DNA from 2 places in the Amycolatopsis japonica genome. Region 2 is predicted to be linked to the other one. Evidence: predicted binding sites of a transcription regulator. Region 2 holds the regulator's gene; the other holds the start of a gene.

Region 1 (7,896 bases), 4.4 Mb from region 2:
TGACGTAGGTGCCGTTGAGGCTGCCGACGTCGATGACGACGAACTCGCCGCCCTCACGGCGGAACTCGGCGTGCCGCCGGGAGACCGTGACGTCGTCGAGGAAGATGTCGCTGTCCGGGTGCCGTCCCGCGCTGGTGGTGTCGCGGTCCAGCAGGAAGCGCGAACCCGCGTTCGGGCCCCGCTTGACGACCAGCAGCGCGGAACCCGCGGGCAGCGCGTCCACACCCTGGACGGGGGCCTCGGCAGCCGGAGGAGCCTCAGTGCCTTCGACGTCGGCCAGGAAGTCGGCCCGGAAGACAGAAGTCCGCTCCGGAGACTGCTCCGGGGGAACGCCGGGCCCGTCGTTCGTGCTCACCTGAGCTCTCCTAACGCATGTGTGTTGCCACTACTCAAGAACGTGTGGAGGTCAAACGTACCGTGCCTGATCGAATCTCCGGCCCGCGGCTCCCCCTACTCTTCCCGAAGGGCCACGGCCTGCGGCTATTCCTTGATCAGCGCCTGGTACGCCTCGGCCTCCAGCAGGGATTCCACCGAGCTCGCGTCGTCGAGACGGAGCTCGATCAGCCAGCCTTCGCCGTACGGGTCGCTGTTGATCAGCTCGGGCGATTCGGTCACCGCGTCGTTGACCGCGACCACCTCGCCGTCGAGCGGGGCGAACAGCTCCGAGACGCTCTTGGTCGACTCGACCTCGCCGAACGCGTCGCCCGAGCCGACCTGCTTGCCGACCTCGGGCAGTTCGACGAACACCACGTCACCGAGCTGGTCCTGGGCGTACTCCGTGATGCCCACACGCACGAGCCCGCCGTCGCGCACGGAGACCCACTCGTGCTCCTCGGTGTACCGCAGTTCTTCTGGAGTGGACAACGCCGCTCCCCTTTCTGATGCCCTCACTCGAAACCGACGCGCGAAGTTTCGCATCCCGCCGGGTCACGCGCCCGGCGCCTCCCGCGACACGCCGGGAGCGGCCGAGCGCAACGCCCGAACGGTCTGGACGACGTACAGCACGCCTGAATAGACGTACAGGACAGCACCCCATGCCGTGAAGGCGTAGCCGATCGGCCGGGCGATCGCGGCGATGTCGGAGCCGCCCTGGGTGAGCAGCAGGAACGGGAAGGCGTACATCAGCACGAAGGTGGCGCCCTTGCCGATGTAGGTGACCTCCGGCGGGGCGAACCCCCGGCGCCGCAGCAGCAGGACGCAGACGCCGAGGACGGCCTCCCGGACGACCAGCGGGACCACCAGCCACCACGGGATGATGTCGCGGATCAGGAAGGCGATGAGGGTCGCGAGGATGTAGAGCCGGTCGGCGGCGGGGTCGAGCAGCTGCCCGAGCCGCGACATCTGGTTGAGCCAGCGGGCCAGTTTGCCGTCGAGCCAGTCGGTGAGCGCGCTGAACACGAGCAGCGCGAGCGCCCAGCCGTCCTCCTTCGGGCCGAGGAGCAGCCACAGGAAGACCGGCACTCCGGCGAGCCGGAGGATGGAAAGCATGTTGGGGACGTTCAGGGCCTGCCGCAGCAGGGAAGGCTCTTCGCTGGTCACGCTCGGTTCGGGGGGCGTACTCACCCGCTCAGCCTAGCCAGCGGCGGCAGGTCCTCCCGCGTCAGCTGGCCCGGGTGTGCGTCCAGCCGCGGCGTTGCAGGTCCGCGCTGGTCAGCGCCACGGGCCTGCCTCGGTGGTCAGTGCCCATCCAGCGATGGTGGCCCGCCGAGTTCTCCAGGACGTACGGGCGGCCGCCACACCAGACGACGGTGCACGGGGCCGTCGGGGGAAGCTCCGTGCTCGCCGGTGCGGTGGCCTGGGGTGACGCGGGGTCGGTCTGTTCGTCGGTCTTCATCGCTCTCACGGTTTCGGTGACGGGGACTGGGACACGCCGGAGCGCTACTTGTCTTTTCGGCAGAACGGGGCCGCGCGTTAACGGCTCGGCGCCGGATTCGTCCGATCGGTTCGCGACGACAGCAGGGTGTTGCCGCGCCGTGAACGGCATATTAATTGTCCACAGTGGACAGTGATTGGGCGGTCCTCGCGTATCGCGGCGGCGGGGCCGCGATAGCCTCCCGCGAACCGAACGTGGCTCAATGCCACGGCATCGGGCCCGGCCGGGTCAGAATGGGCCGGCCACGACCGGCCGACGAAAGGATCGCCTTGCCCGTCTCGACGACCACGGGAACGTGGCGGCGCCTGTTCGCGGTCTGCGCCGTCGCCGGATCGCTCGCCGCCTGTTCGGGCGAAGCGCCGCCACCGCCTGTCACTTCGACGCCGGTCTCATCGCCCGCGATCCCCACGAGCGCATCCAGCGTTTCGGTACCGCCGATCCCGTCGCAAACCGCGCCGAGTCCGTCCGTCGCCCCGACTCCCGCCCCGAAACCGAAACCCGCTGAACCGGTACAGGGTTCCTGTGGAACGGTGACCGCGGCGAGCGGGCTGACCTTGCAGGTGCTCAACGGACCCGGCGTCTCCTGCGCGGAGGCGACCGGGATCGTCGACGCGTTCCACAAGAGGATCGCCGGCCGTCAGTCCGCGGGCTCGGACGAGCCGGTCAGCGAGACCGTGGCCGGCTGGCTGTGCGTCTCCGGCGCCCCCGCCGCCCAAGGCGGTACCAGTTGCGGCAAGGGCGAGCAGAACGTGTTCGCCGCCGTCGTCCCCGTCGAATGAACCATCCCGAGAAGAAGGGCCCATGAAGAGCCTCGCCGTGCTTCCCGCCGCGTTCGCCGTCGTCCTGCTGAGCGGCTGCGGCGCCGATCCCGCGCCCGCGGCCGCACCGCCCCCGTCCTCCCCCGCCGCCGCCGACCAGGCCCTCGCCGGATCGCCGTGCGGAGAGGTCGCCGGATACCAAGGCGCGAAGAACAAGGTCGTCGTCCGAGGGAAGACCGACTGTGCCGAAGCGACGCAGGTGCTCAAGGACTACTTCGCCAAGCTGACCCCCGCCGAAGCGACGTCACCGCAGGGTCCGGGTCCGGTCGTGGTCGGGGCCTGGACCTGCGGCAGCGGGCCGAACGACCCGGTGACGAGTTGTTCGACCGAGGACGAGCGGCAGATCGAAGCCACCCGGAACTGAGCACGGCCGGCGGCGTCACTTCCCGCGACGCCGCCGGGTCCGGGTCTTCCGGTACAGGACACCGAGCCCGATCAGCATTCCCAGCAAGACCAGGCCTGCCACCGCGACCATCGCCAGGCTCAAGACCCGCGAGGTCTTCGACCGGTAGGCGAATCCGTCACCGGCGAAGATCCTGTCGCCCTCCGCGATCCTTTCACCGTCGACCTTCCCCTGTCCGGTGCGCCCGTCGTCGAACCGCCACCCGGCCTCACAGTAGGGAAACCGGCCGCTCATCGGCGGCCCTTCCTCGACACATCCGGAGACGGCGGTGACCGTGACGTCCTCTCCGGTGTTCAGTTCACGCACGCGGTCACCGAGGGCTCCCCCGGTCACCCACAACAGGAAAACGAGCGGGATCCCACCCAGCAGCACTCGCAACGGAACCCTGGAATTCCCCGGTTCACCTGACAAGAAAGTCCCTTCTTCTCGGCCGTTCCAGGCTATTCGCCAAAGCGACGGAGCGGCACGGGATTTGTACCCACCCCCTTGCCGACCGAGGTAAGAGTCGTCTAGACTCAAACTATGCTCACCAGGGAAGACGCCATGAAGGCGGTCGAGGACGCGGCCGACCCGGCCGCGCTGTTCGCCCGCCATCGCTACCGCGAACTGGCGGCCGTGCTCCATCCCGACCGCAACCCCGGCGACGCGCGGGCCCACCGCGCGGCAGCCACGCTCAACCGCCTCCACGACGAGTGGAAGCGGGCCCGGCGGCAGACGGTCACCACGGCGACGTCGGCCTACACCCTCGCGGCGCCGCACGCGGTGGGCAGCGTCGCCACGACATACCGGACCACCGGCCCGCATCTGGTCAAACTCGTCCGCGATCCGGCGCTCAACCCGTTGATCCACGCCGAATGGGAGGCGTTGCGCGCGCTGGACGGCTTCACCGAACGGCATCGGTGGCTCCGCCCCTATTACCCGCGACTGCTCGACACGTCGGGGCCGGTCGCGAGGGGCGATCGCGCGTTCAGCGTTCTCGACCCGCTCGTCGACGGCTTCCTCACCCTCGCCGACATCGGGAAGGCCTTCCCCGGCGGGCTCGACGGCCGCGACTACGCCTGGATGCACCGTCGTCTCCTGCGTGCCGTGGCAGGCGCGCACCGGGCGGGCGTCGTCCACGGCCATCTCACTGCGGACAACGTGCTCGTCCATCCCGGACAGCACGGCATCGTCGTGGCCGGCTGGTCGTTCGCCGTCGAAGACGGTGCGCTCCCGCTGGCGGCGGACAAATCCGTCCACTATCCACCGGAAGTCCACAAAGGACAGCCGATGACCGCGGCCACCGACGTCCACATGCTCCACAGCATGATGCTGGAACTACTGGCACCAGGCGAAACCCGCCAGCGCGAATTCGCCAAGTGGTGTCTCCAGGAGATCCCGGCACAACGACCCGAGGCCGCCGATCTGCTCGACGAGTACGACGAACTGCTCGCCGATCTGTACGGCCCTCGCACCTTCCGACCGTTCATCATTCCCGAGACAGGAGCCTGACCATGGGACACGGACACTGGGACGACAACGCCTACGCCGCCGCGAAGACCTTCCGCGCGGCCAAGGGTGAGGACGATTTCGGCTACACCGCCGATCTCCGTTCCAAGCCCGCGAAGGAATGGAAGGTCGCGCCCGCGCTGGACCCGCTGAACGCCGTGCGGGAATGCCGGGATTCGGCCGACCACAGCGATTCGACGCCGATCGCGGTGCTGTTCGACGTCACCGGTTCGATGCGCCGGGTGCCGCGGATCATGCAGGGCAAGCTCGGCAAGCTGCACGGCCTGCTGAAGCGCCGGGGTTATCTGGCCGACCCGCAGGTGTTGTTCGGCGCGATCGGCGACGCCGACAGCGACCGGGTCCCGTTGCAGGTCGGGCAGTTCGAATCGGACAACCGGATGGACGAGCAGCTGCGCACGATGTTCCTCGAAGGCGGTGGCGGCGGGCAGAAGAGCGAGTCCTACGAACTGGCCGCGTACTTCATGGCGCGGCACGTGGTGACCGACGCGTGGCAGAACCGCGGCCGCAAGGGCTATCTGTTCATCATCGGCGACGAGCTGAACAAGCCCGCGCTGGAGGCCCGCCACATCCGCCGGGTGATCGGGGACGACGTGCGAGAGGACATCGACCCGGCCTCGGTGTACCGGGAGCTGGCGCGCAAGTGGCACGTCTACTTCGTGCTGCCGAACCAGTCTTCGTACTACAACGACCCGCAGATCGGCGAGCACTGGAGCGAGCTGCTCGGCCAGAACTTCCTGAAGCTCGACGACCCGGGCGCGGTGTGCGAGCTGATCGCCGCCACCATCGGGCTGGAAGAGCGGGTGGTCGACGTCGACCGGGCGCTCGCCGACCTCGCGGACGTCGGTTCGGTCGCCGAAAGCAAGGCGGTCGGCAAGGCGCTGGCGAAGCTGGGTACCAAATCGGTCGTCACGTCGGCGGTGCCCGAGGCCGGCGGGCCGAGCGACGTGGTGCTGCGATGACTCTCCTGGATGGTCACGTGGTGGTGGTCGGGCTCGGCTTCGGCGACGAGGGCAAGGGCGCGGTGGTCGACGCGCTCTGCGCCGCCCGGCCCACCACCGCGGTGGTCCGCTTCAACGGGGGCGCGCAGGCCGCGCACAACGTCGTCGTGGACGGGCGGCACCACACCTTCAGCCAGTTCGGGGCGGGCACGTTCGCCGGCGTGCCCACCCATCTGTCGCGGTTCGTGCTCGTCGAGCCGTTCGCGCTCGCCGCGGAAGCTCGACGGCTCGAAGCGGTCGGCGTCCGGAATCCGCTGTCACTGCTGAGTGTGGACGGCAGGGCGCTGCTCACGACGCCGTTCCACATCCACGCCAACCGGGCCAGGGAGGAGGCCCGCGGCGTGAACCGGCACGGCTCGTGCGGCAAGGGCATCGGCGAGACCGTCTGGTACTCGCTGTTGCCCGGGGCCGCGCCGGGGGACGTGGTGGAGAGCCAGGAGGTGATCGGGACGCCGGGGGAAGCGCCCACGGTCGCCGACTGCGCCCGGCCGTCGGTGTTGCGGCGCAAACTGGACGCGCTCGCGCGGTTCTACGCGCCGCTGGCCACGCCGCCGCACAGCGTGGACGAACTGGTGGCGCTGTACCGCGATTTCGCGGGCGCGGTGCGGATCACCGACGGGGACGAGACGGGGCGGCTGGCGGATTCCGGGCGGCTGGTGTTCGAGGGAGCGCAGGGGGCTCTCCTCGACCAGTTCCACGGGTTCCATCCGCACACGACCTGGTCGACGACCACGCCGCACAACGCTCGCACCCTGTTGGGCGGGCGCCCGCACACCGTCGTGGGGGTGACGCGGACGTACCTCACCCGGCACGGCGCGGGACCGTTGCCGACCGAATCCGCCGCCGTGCTCGCCCGCTTTCCCGAGGCGCACAACGAAATCGGCGAATTTCAGGGCGCTTGGCGGGCGGGGCATCTCGACGCGGCCCTGCTGGACTACGCGATCGCGGCCTGCGACGGCGTGGACGCGCTCGCGGTGACCCATCTCGACGCGACCGGGCTGAAGGTCGTGCCCCGTGACGGCTCCCCCGCCGTCGACCTGCCGGATCCGCTGGCGTGGTTCGGCGCGCGGCTGCCGGTGGCCGTCATGGGGTACGGCCCGGACAGGGCCGGTTACCGGGTCGCGGAGGCACGGTCGACAATCAACGCGTGATCGATTCGACGCCGGTGTCCGTTGACGTGCTCGTGGTGCGGTTCGCCCCCGGCACCCGGAACGTCCTGTTGGGGATCGCGCCGCGGGCGGCCGAGCCGTTCGAAGGGGAACTCGCCCTGCCCGGGGTGCTGCTGGGGCTCGGGGAACGGCTGCGGGAGGCGGCGAGCCGGGCGGTGGTCGGCAAACTCGGCCTTCCGTCCGACGCGGTCTCGGCGACCGGACAGCTCGCCACCTTCGACGAGCCGAACCGTGACCCGCGCGGTCCCACGCTCTCCATCGCGTTGTGGGCCACCGTGAATCCCGCGCTCGATGTCCCGGGGAACGTCGTGTGGGTGCCGCTGGACGAGGTCCCGCCGCTGGCCTTCGACCACGACCGGATCGTCGCCGACTGCCGTCCGATGCTGGCCGAACGGCTGTGGCGGGACGTCGCCTTCACCGCCGGGCTGCTGGGACCGATCTTCACCACGGCACAGGCGCTGGACGCCACCGAAGCGCTGACCGGGGACCGCCCCTATCCGGCCAATCTCGGCCGGACGATGGAGCGGGTCCCCGGTCTGCGGCGTACCACCGAACACGCGGCCGCCCTCCCCAAGGGAGGACGGCCGCCGTCGCTGTGGCGCTGGGAGTGACTCAGATCCCGCAGGACGAGGCCGACCAGAAGCGCGTCGACCGGTGTGCCACGTGCGTGTGATCGTTGTGGCCGGGGTAGCCCGGCCCGAGGATCTCGGCGAACCCGTGGTTACGGGCCTGCTTCGCCAATCCGCAGAAGCCCTGCGAGCCGGCGCCGAGGTCGACGGCGTCACCGTAGAGATGACGGCTGTTGGTCGCGCCGCCGACCGCGTTGTTGCAGGCGACGCTGCGGAAACCGCCGTTGACGTCGATCGGCCGGTCGCCCATGGCGTGCCGCATCGCCTGCAGCTTCCACATCGAGACCAGCGCGTTGGCCTTCGCCGTCGCCGGTGGGACGTTGCCGCCCGACCAGTCGGAGTTGCACCGGTTCAATTCCGCGTAGGTGAAGTTGATCGGCGTGCAGTCGTCGTCCTGCAACGCGTAGAGCTTCGAGAACGTGGCCGGACCCGCGATGCCGTCCGCCGCCAGCCCGTAGGCCTGCTGGAAGCGGGTGACCGCGGCCTTGGTCCCCGCG
Region 2 (7,896 bases):
ATTCGTGGATCCTTTCGCGACTTTCGGGCATACAGTCGAGAACCCTCGGGGGAACACGAGCACGATGACATCGGGTCTGGAGAATATGCCCGATCCAACTGGAGAAAATCGTTCACCCATGACCGCCGAAACAGTGAAGTACGAGCATCCGCCCAGTTCGTCCAGATCCTCACCGATTCCCGTCCCACCCTTGATCGAGACGCCGACGGCGGACAAGTCCGTCCAGCTGGCCAAGCTCATCAGGGAGAGTTTCGCCGCCGTCGAAACGAAGTCCGAGGAGTTGTCCCAATACTTCTACGGGGCGCTCTTCGCCGTTTCGCCCGACGCCAGGGCGCTCTTCCCGATCAACATGGCCACGCAGCGAAATCGTTTGCTGCGCGCCCTCGTCTACGTCGTGCAGATGGTGGACCGGCCCGACGAACTGGCCACCTTCCTCGGCCAGCTCGGCCGGGACCACCGGAAGTTCGATGTCCTCGGCCGCCATTACGACGCCGTCGGCGTCGCACTGATCGCCGCGTTGAAAAGGTTCTTGAAGGACGACTGGACTCCCGAGGTGGAGGACGCCTGGGTCACCGCGTACGGCGTCATTTCGAAGAGCATGCGCGAGGCCGCGGGCAAGGAGGTCGGGCCGGCGTGGTGGAAGGCGACCGTCATCGAACACCGCGTCGTGTCCCGTGACGTCGCCATCGTCAAGGTGCGCACCGATCAGCCGCTGCCGTACCGGGCCGGCGGCTATGTGAGCGTCGAGGTCCCGCAACGGCCGCGGATGTGGCGGTACTTCTCGCCCGCCACCGCGCCGCACGACGACGGGACGATGGAGTTCCACGTGCACGCCGTGCGCGGCGGCTGGGTCTCGCGCGCGATCGTCCACCACACCCGGTTCGGCGACGTCTGGCGCCTCGGCCCGTCGCTCGGCGCGCTTTCGGTGAATCACACGGAAAGCCGTCCGCTGCTGATGATCGGCGGCGGCACCGGCGTCGCGCCGTTGCTCGCCCTGCTCGACGACATGTCGCGCTGGAAGAACAACCCGCCGGTGCACCTCTTCTTCGGCGGGCGCCGTCCGGAAGACCTCTACGCCCTCGACGAACTCCGCGGGCTCACCGTCACCTGCCCTTGGCTGACGGTGACACCGGTGACCGAGGAAGGCGCCGTCACCGGCGGCGACCGCGGCACGCTGGCGACGGCGGTGACGCAGCGCGGGGCCTGGAAGGAGCGTGACGTGTACGTCGCCGGGTCGCCGTCGATGATCCGGGCGACCATCGCGAAACTGCTCGCCGCGGGCACGGACCTCGGCCGGATCAAGTACGACCCCTTCACCCTGGACTGAGGTGATACTTCGTTCGTATTAGGCCGATCGGCTGTTCCACCTGGGCCCGACGCAGCAGTAGGTCAGTGAATCATTGACCACGGTCACCGGCGGATTTATGGTCTAGACCACATTGCTCCCCCTCACGGGAACACCGTCGTTCCATCCCCAGGAGCCGGCATGACCGTCAAACGCAAGCTCGTGGCAGCCGCCGCCGGTGCGATCCTCGCCCCGATCGCCATCGTGGCCATCCCGCAGGTGGCCAGCGCCCACGGCTATGTGCTGTCCCCGCCCAGCCGCCAGGCGAACTGCGCCCAAGGCAAGGTTTCCGGCTGCGGCGCCATCGTCTACGAACCGCAGAGCGTCGAAGGCCCCAAGGGGCTCCGCAGCTGCAACGGCGGCCTTCCCGGATTCGCCGAGCTCAACGACGAGTCGAAGCCGTGGCCCGCCGCGTCGGTCGGCAACAGCGTGACCTTCAGCTGGAAGTTCACCGCCTACCACCGGACCACGAACTACGAGTACTACATCGGTGGCACCAAGATCGCCGACATCAGCGGGAACAACTCCGCGCCGAAGGACCCGACGTCGCACACGGTGAGCCTGAACGGCTTCAGCGGCCGCCAGAAGGTGCTCGCCATCTGGAACATCGCGGACACGCCGATGGCCTTCTACAGCTGCATCGACCTGCAGATCGGCGGCGGCACCCCGCCCACCAGCACCAGCAACCCGCCGACCACCAGCAACCCGCCCACGACGTCGAACCCGCCGACCAGCACCGGCAACCCGCCCACCGGCGGCACCTGGGCGGCCGGGACGTCCTACGCGGTCGGCAACACGGTGACCTACGGCGGCGCGACCTACCGCTGCCAGATGGCGCATACCGCGATCCAAGGCTGGGAACCGCCGAACACCCCCGCGCTGTGGACGCGGCAGTGAAGCTGGCCCTCGTTCTCGTCGCCGGTCTCGTGGCCCTCGCGGGCTGCGGGACCGGTGATGGCTCATCCACCAACGCCGGCGCCCCGATCTCCCCGGTTTCCCAGTCGGCCGGGGCGTCCGCGGAGTACAACGACGCCGACGTGATGTTCCTGCAGATGATGATCGCCCACAACGACCAGGGCGTGGAGATCGTCAAGCTGGTCAAGGCCAAGCAGGGGCAGAAGCAGGAGCTCAAGGACCTCGCGGCCGCCATCGAGGCGACCCAGCAGACCGAGACGACCGACATGCGGAACCGGCTGAAGGCCTGGGGCAAACCCGAGACGGGTTCCATGGACCCGAAGGCGCACCACCATCACGGTGGCGACGGGCTCACCGACAAGGGCCTGCTCGACGCACTGTCCAAAAAGGATGGTGCGGAGTTCAGTCTGGACTTCGCCGACATCTTCGTGGCGCACCAGCACAACGGGGTCGCGCTGGCGAGGACCGAGCTGAAGGACGGGAAGAACCCCGAGTCGAAGGCGCTGGCCCAGCGGATCCAGGACTCGCGCACCGGCGAGGTCCAGCAGATCCGGACCCTCGTCCCCGGCCAATGACGCATTCAGAGGACTAAATGCGTGAAGTACGTGAAGGCCCCCTTCATTGCGTCTAGCGCAGTGAAGGGGGCCTTCACGTACTCACGAGGGCTGGCGACCCGCGGCATTCAGAGGACTAATTGCGTTTTTTGGGCTTCCAGACCACGAGGGCCGTCTGCTGCCGCAAGGGAACGAGATCCTTGCGGTAGGAGGCGTGCACGGCCGCGGCCGTCTGTTCGGCGGTGAGGTACGCCGCCGTGAGCTCCTCGGTCAGTTCGGCGATGCGCGCGCGGAGCGCGTCGACCTGGTTCTCCAGCTCGATGATCCGCTTGATGCCCGCGAGGTTGACACCGTCCTCTTGGGACAGTCGCTGCACTTCGCGCAGCAACGCGATGTCCCGCATCGAGTAACGCCGTCCACCACCGGAGGTCCGGCCCGGCGACACGAGACCCTGGCGGTCGTAGGACCGCAGGGTCTGCGCGTGCAGGCCGGAAAGCTGTGCCGCCACCGAAATGACGAACACCGGGGTGTCCTCGTCCGCACCGTGCGGCAGCCCGCCGAACATCGTGCTCACCTGCCTTCGAGAAGTTCGGTGATCTCCGGTCGCGGGTCGTGGCCGGACATGGCTTCCGCGTACGCCTCCAGCGCTTCACGGGCCTTGTCGTCCAATTTGGCCGGGATGGCCGCCTGCAGGGTGACCAGCAGATCGCCCTGCGAACCGTCACGCTTCGCGATTCCCTTGCCGCGCACGCGAAGCACGCGACCGCTCGCCGTACCCTGCGGCACCTTCAGCGAGACCTTGCCCTCGAGCGTCGGCACGGTGATCGTGCCGCCGAGGGCCAGCTCCGTGAAGGACACCGGCACGGTGATCGTCAGGTCGAGGTCCTTGCGCCCGAACAACGTGTGCGGAGCGACGTGCACGCGGACGTACAGGTCGCCCGGCTGCGCGCCGCCACGGCCCGGTTCGCCCTGGCCCGCCAGCCGGATCCGCTGGTCGTCGGCGACGCCCGGCGGGATCCGCACGGTCAGCGTGCGTGTACGGGTGCTGACGCCCTCGCCCGCGCATTCCGGGCACGGGTCGTCGATGATCTGGCCGCGGCCGCGGCAGTCGCGGCACGGCTCGGAGAAGGCGAACGCGCCCTGGCTGCGGCTGACCAGCCCGCTGCCCTGGCAGGTCGCACACGTCCTCGGGGAGGTCCCCGGTTTCGCGCCGTTGCCACCGCAGGTGGAACAGGTCGCCGGGCTCGACAGCCGCAGCGGCAGGGTCGCGCCCTTGACCGCCTCGGCGAAATCGATCCGGACGTCGGTCTCCACGTCCGCGCCGCGTTGCGGCCGGTTCGCCGTGGCACCGGCCGCGGCGCCGCGGCGGCCGAACAGCCCGCCGAGGATGTCGCCGAGACCGCCGAAGCCGCCCTGCTGCTGCCCCGCCTGGCCGAAGATGTCGCCGACGTCGAAACCGCCGCCGCCGGCACCGCCGCCCGGGAAGCCGAAGCCACCGGGACCGCCGGAGCCGAAGAGGCGGCGAGCCTCGTCGTACTCCTTGCGCTTGGCGGTGTCGGACAGCACGCCGTACGCCTCGGAGACCGCCTTGAACTTCTTCTCGGCCTCCGCGTTGCCCGCGTTGGCGTCGGGGTGGTTCTCCTTGGCCAGCTTGCGGTAGGCCTTCTTGATCTCGTCCGCGGTGGCGTCGGAGGAGACGCCCAGTTCACGGTAGAAGTCCTTACCGATCCATTCCCGTGCACTCACCGAACGTCTCCTCCTTTCACGCCGTATCGCCGATCAGCGGTTGTTCTCATCGAAAAGTTCGCCCTCGAGCGGCAACTCGCCGCCCACCGGCGGGTCCACCGGGGCGCCACCCGGCTCGTGGTCGGTGACCCCGACCATCGCCGGACGCAGCACGCGCTCGCCGAAGCGGTAACCACGGCGCATGACCATGGTGACCGTCGGCCCGGTGACGTCCGGGGACGTGCTGTGCTGCACGGCCTCGTGCACGCTCGGGTCGAAGGGCTCGCCCTCGGTGCCGAACGCCTCGAGGCCCGACCGCTGCAGGCTTCCGACCAGCTTCTCGCCGACCGACTTGAAGGCACCGGTCAGGTCGCCGTGCTGCTCCGCGCGCTCGAGGTCGTCGAGCAGCGGGAGCAGATCGCCGACGACCGACGCCTTCGCGCCGACGACGACCTGCTCGCGGTCGCGGTCCACGCGCTTGCGGTAGTTGGCGTACTCCGCCTGGAGGCGCTGGAGGTCGGCGGTGCGTTCCGCCAGCTCCTTCTCCAGACCGGTGGCCACCGACACCGAATCGTCCACAAGGGACTCCCCGAGGCCGGGGCCCGCGTGTGCGGCGGGCTCCGGCTCGGTCTGCGCGGCGGCCTCTTCGGCCGGGGCGGCGTGCTTCGGGCCGTCCTGGGGTTCGGCGGCCGGGGCGGCCGGGCGGACCTCACCGGTCAGCGGGTCGATCCGCCTACGGTCCCGCACGACCACCGGTTCCTCCGGGCCCCGGCCCTCGGTTTCGTCGTAGCGTCCCGTCACTTCTTGTCCTTCTCGTCCTCTTCGACGATCTCGGCGTCGACGACGTCGTCCGCCTTGGCCTGCGAACCGGTACCCGCGCCCGCCGCACCGGCGGCGCCTTCACCGGCGGCACCTTCGGCACCCGGGGTGGCGTTGGCGTAGAGCGCGGTGCCCAGCTCCTGCGAAGCGGTGTTCAGCTTCTCGATGGACTCGCGGATCTTCGCCGAGTCGGTGCCCTTGAGCGCCTCGTTGGCCTCGTCGATCGCGGACTTCACCTTGCCCTTGAGCTCGTCGGGCAGCTTGTCCTCGTTGTCCTTGACGAACTTCTCGGTCTGGTAGACCAGCGTCTCCGCCTGGTTGCGGGTCTCCGCCTCCTCGCGGCGCTGCTTGTCCTCCTCGGCGTGCGCCTCGGCGTCCTTGACCATGCGCTCGATGTCGTCCTTCGGCAGCGCGGAGCCACCGGTGATCGTCATCGACTGCTCCTTGTTCGTGCCGAGGTCCTTCGCGAGGACGTGCACGATGCCGTTGGCGTCGATGTCGAAGGTGACCTCGATCTGCGGCACGCCACGCGGGGCGGGCGGGAGACCGGTCAGCTCGAACATGCCGAGCTTCTTGTTGTGCGCCGCGATCTCGCGCTCACCCTGGAACACCTGGATCTGCACCGACGGCTGGTTGTCGTCCGCGGTGGAGAAGATCTCCGAACGCTTGGTCGGGATCGTGGTGTTGCGCTCGATGAGCTTGGTGAACACGCCGCCCTTGGTCTCGATGCCCAGCGAAAGCGGGGTCACGTCGAGCAGCAGGACGTCCTTGACCTCGCCCTTGAGCACACCGGCCTGCAGCGCAGCGCCGACCGCGACGACCTCGTCCGGGTTGACGCCCTTGTTCGGCTCGCGGCCGCCGGTCAGCTCCTTGACCAGTTCGGACACGGCCGGCATGCGGGTGGAACCACCCACGAGCACGACGTGGTCGATGTCGCCGACGGCGACACCCGCGTCACGGATGACGTTGTTGAACGGCTTGCGGGTGCGCTCGAGCAGGTCCGAGGTGATCTTCTGGAACTCGGCGCGGGAGAGCTGCTCGTCGAGGAACAGCGGGTTCTTGTCCGCGTCCACGGTGATGTACGGCAGGTTGATGCTGGCCGAGTTCGAGCTGGACAGCTCGATCTTCGCCTTCTCGGCGGCCTCACGGATGCGCTGGAGCGCCATCTTGTCCTTGGTGAGGTCGATGCCGTTGGACGACTTGAACTTGTCGACCAGCCAGGTGACGATCCGCTCGTCCCAGTCGTCACCGCCGAGGTGGTTGTCACCGGAGGTCGCGCGGACCTCGACGACACCCTCGCCGATCTCCAGCAGCGAGACGTCGAACGTACCGCCACCGAGGTCGAAGACCAGGATGGTCTGTTCCTTCTCGCCCTTGTCGAGGCCGTACGCCAGCGCCGCCGCGGTGGGCTCGTTGACGATGCGGAGCACGTTCAGGCCGGCGATCTGCCCGGCCTCCTTCGTGGCCTGCCGCTGCGCGTCCTCGAAGTACGCGGGGACGGTGATGACCGCGTCGGTGATGGTCTCGCCCAGGTACGCCTCGGCGTCGCGCTTGAGCTTCATCAGCACGCGGGCGCTGATCTCCTGCGAGGTGTAGGCCTTGCCGTCGATCTCGGTCTTCCAGTCGGTACCGATGTGCCGCTTGACCGACCGGATGGTCCGGTCGACGTTCGTCACGGCCTGGTTCTTCGCCGGCTGACCGGTCAGCACTTCGCCGTTCTTGGCGAAGGCGACGATGGACGGGGTGGTGCGTGAACCTTCCGAGTTGGCGATGACCGTCGGCTCGCCGCCCTCAAGGACAGCGACGACCGAGTTGGTCGTGCCGAGGTCGATGCCGACCGCTCGCGCCATGGTGTGATCCTCCTGCTAGTTCGTGACCTGCACGTTCTCACCCACCTTGAGTGGGCTCAACGCAAGTTGTATCGGGATGGTGGGGCTTCCGTCAAGCCGGACTTGAGTCACCCTCACTCAACCTTGTATCCGGCTCAACGTGCGGCACGGTCGTCTTGTTCCCGGACTACCGGCAGACCGTGCCCGGAGCGGGTGTGACACCGCTCACCAGGTACTTCACCTCTTCGGAGCGCACGCAGGCCGAGTTCAGCAGCCCCGTGTGCCCGTACCCGGCGTCGACGAGCAACGTCGAGTTCTCGATGTTCCTCGCGAGCCCCTTCGCCCAAACGAGCGGCGTCGCCGGATCGTGTTCACCGCCGACCACGAGGATCGGCGCCGCGCCGCTCACCTTCTGCGGCCGCGGCAGGTACGCCGAGGGCACCGGCCAGGCCGCGCACCCGCTGGCCATGTCCCAGAACTCCGAGTACCGCCAGCCGTGCGGCGAGAGCGTCTTCACCAGTCCTTGCATCGCCCTCATGTCGGCGTAGGAGGTGAACGGCGAGCCGAAGTCGTGACAGCCGATCGAGCGATACGCGCCATAGGACGGGTCGAGCTGCGAATACGGCAGCAGTCCGTCCGCGTCGCCCGCCGTCGCGGCGTCGATCGCCTTCGCCAAGCCCGGCCAGAACGCGGGCAAGATGAGGTTGCC

The links. Region 2 encodes HspR, which represses chaperone genes until heat shock. Its sites were predicted from a motif close to ANNTTGAGTNNNNNNNACTCAANNT; they were not measured.
Region 1: a site for HspR is predicted at 3,592-3,616, ahead of AJAP_RS20285 (adenylate cyclase). Genes of this name have one in related genera too.

Annotation. Positions count from the first base shown of each region.
Region 1 covers NZ_CP008953.1:4,351,149-4,359,044, forward strand. The annotation lists gene garA (glycogen accumulation regulator GarA) at 1-355, opposite strand, end outside; gene gcvH (glycine cleavage system protein GcvH) at 481-864, opposite strand; gene AJAP_RS20255 (CDP-alcohol phosphatidyltransferase family protein) at 928-1,563, opposite strand; gene AJAP_RS20260 (hypothetical protein) at 1,601-1,834, opposite strand; gene AJAP_RS20265 (hypothetical protein) at 2,073-2,441, opposite strand; gene AJAP_RS20270 (hypothetical protein) at 2,404-2,652, shown strand; gene AJAP_RS20275 (hypothetical protein) at 2,675-3,055, shown strand; gene AJAP_RS20280 (hypothetical protein) at 3,071-3,505, opposite strand; gene AJAP_RS20285 (adenylate cyclase) at 3,617-4,585, shown strand; gene AJAP_RS20290 (hypothetical protein) at 4,588-5,562, shown strand; gene AJAP_RS20295 (adenylosuccinate synthetase) at 5,559-6,752, shown strand; gene AJAP_RS20300 (NUDIX domain-containing protein) at 6,749-7,381, shown strand; gene AJAP_RS20305 (D-Ala-D-Ala carboxypeptidase family metallohydrolase) at 7,383-7,896, opposite strand, start outside.
Region 2 covers NZ_CP008953.1:8,722,280-8,730,175, forward strand. The annotation lists gene AJAP_RS40615 (globin domain-containing protein) at 119-1,327, shown strand; gene AJAP_RS40620 (lytic polysaccharide monooxygenase) at 1,487-2,242, shown strand; gene AJAP_RS40625 (DUF305 domain-containing protein) at 2,239-2,835, shown strand; gene AJAP_RS40630 (heat shock protein transcriptional repressor HspR) at 2,951-3,379, opposite strand; gene dnaJ (molecular chaperone DnaJ) at 3,385-4,560, opposite strand; gene grpE (nucleotide exchange factor GrpE) at 4,594-5,340, opposite strand; gene dnaK (molecular chaperone DnaK) at 5,337-7,208, opposite strand; gene AJAP_RS40650 (alpha/beta hydrolase) at 7,375-7,896, opposite strand, start outside.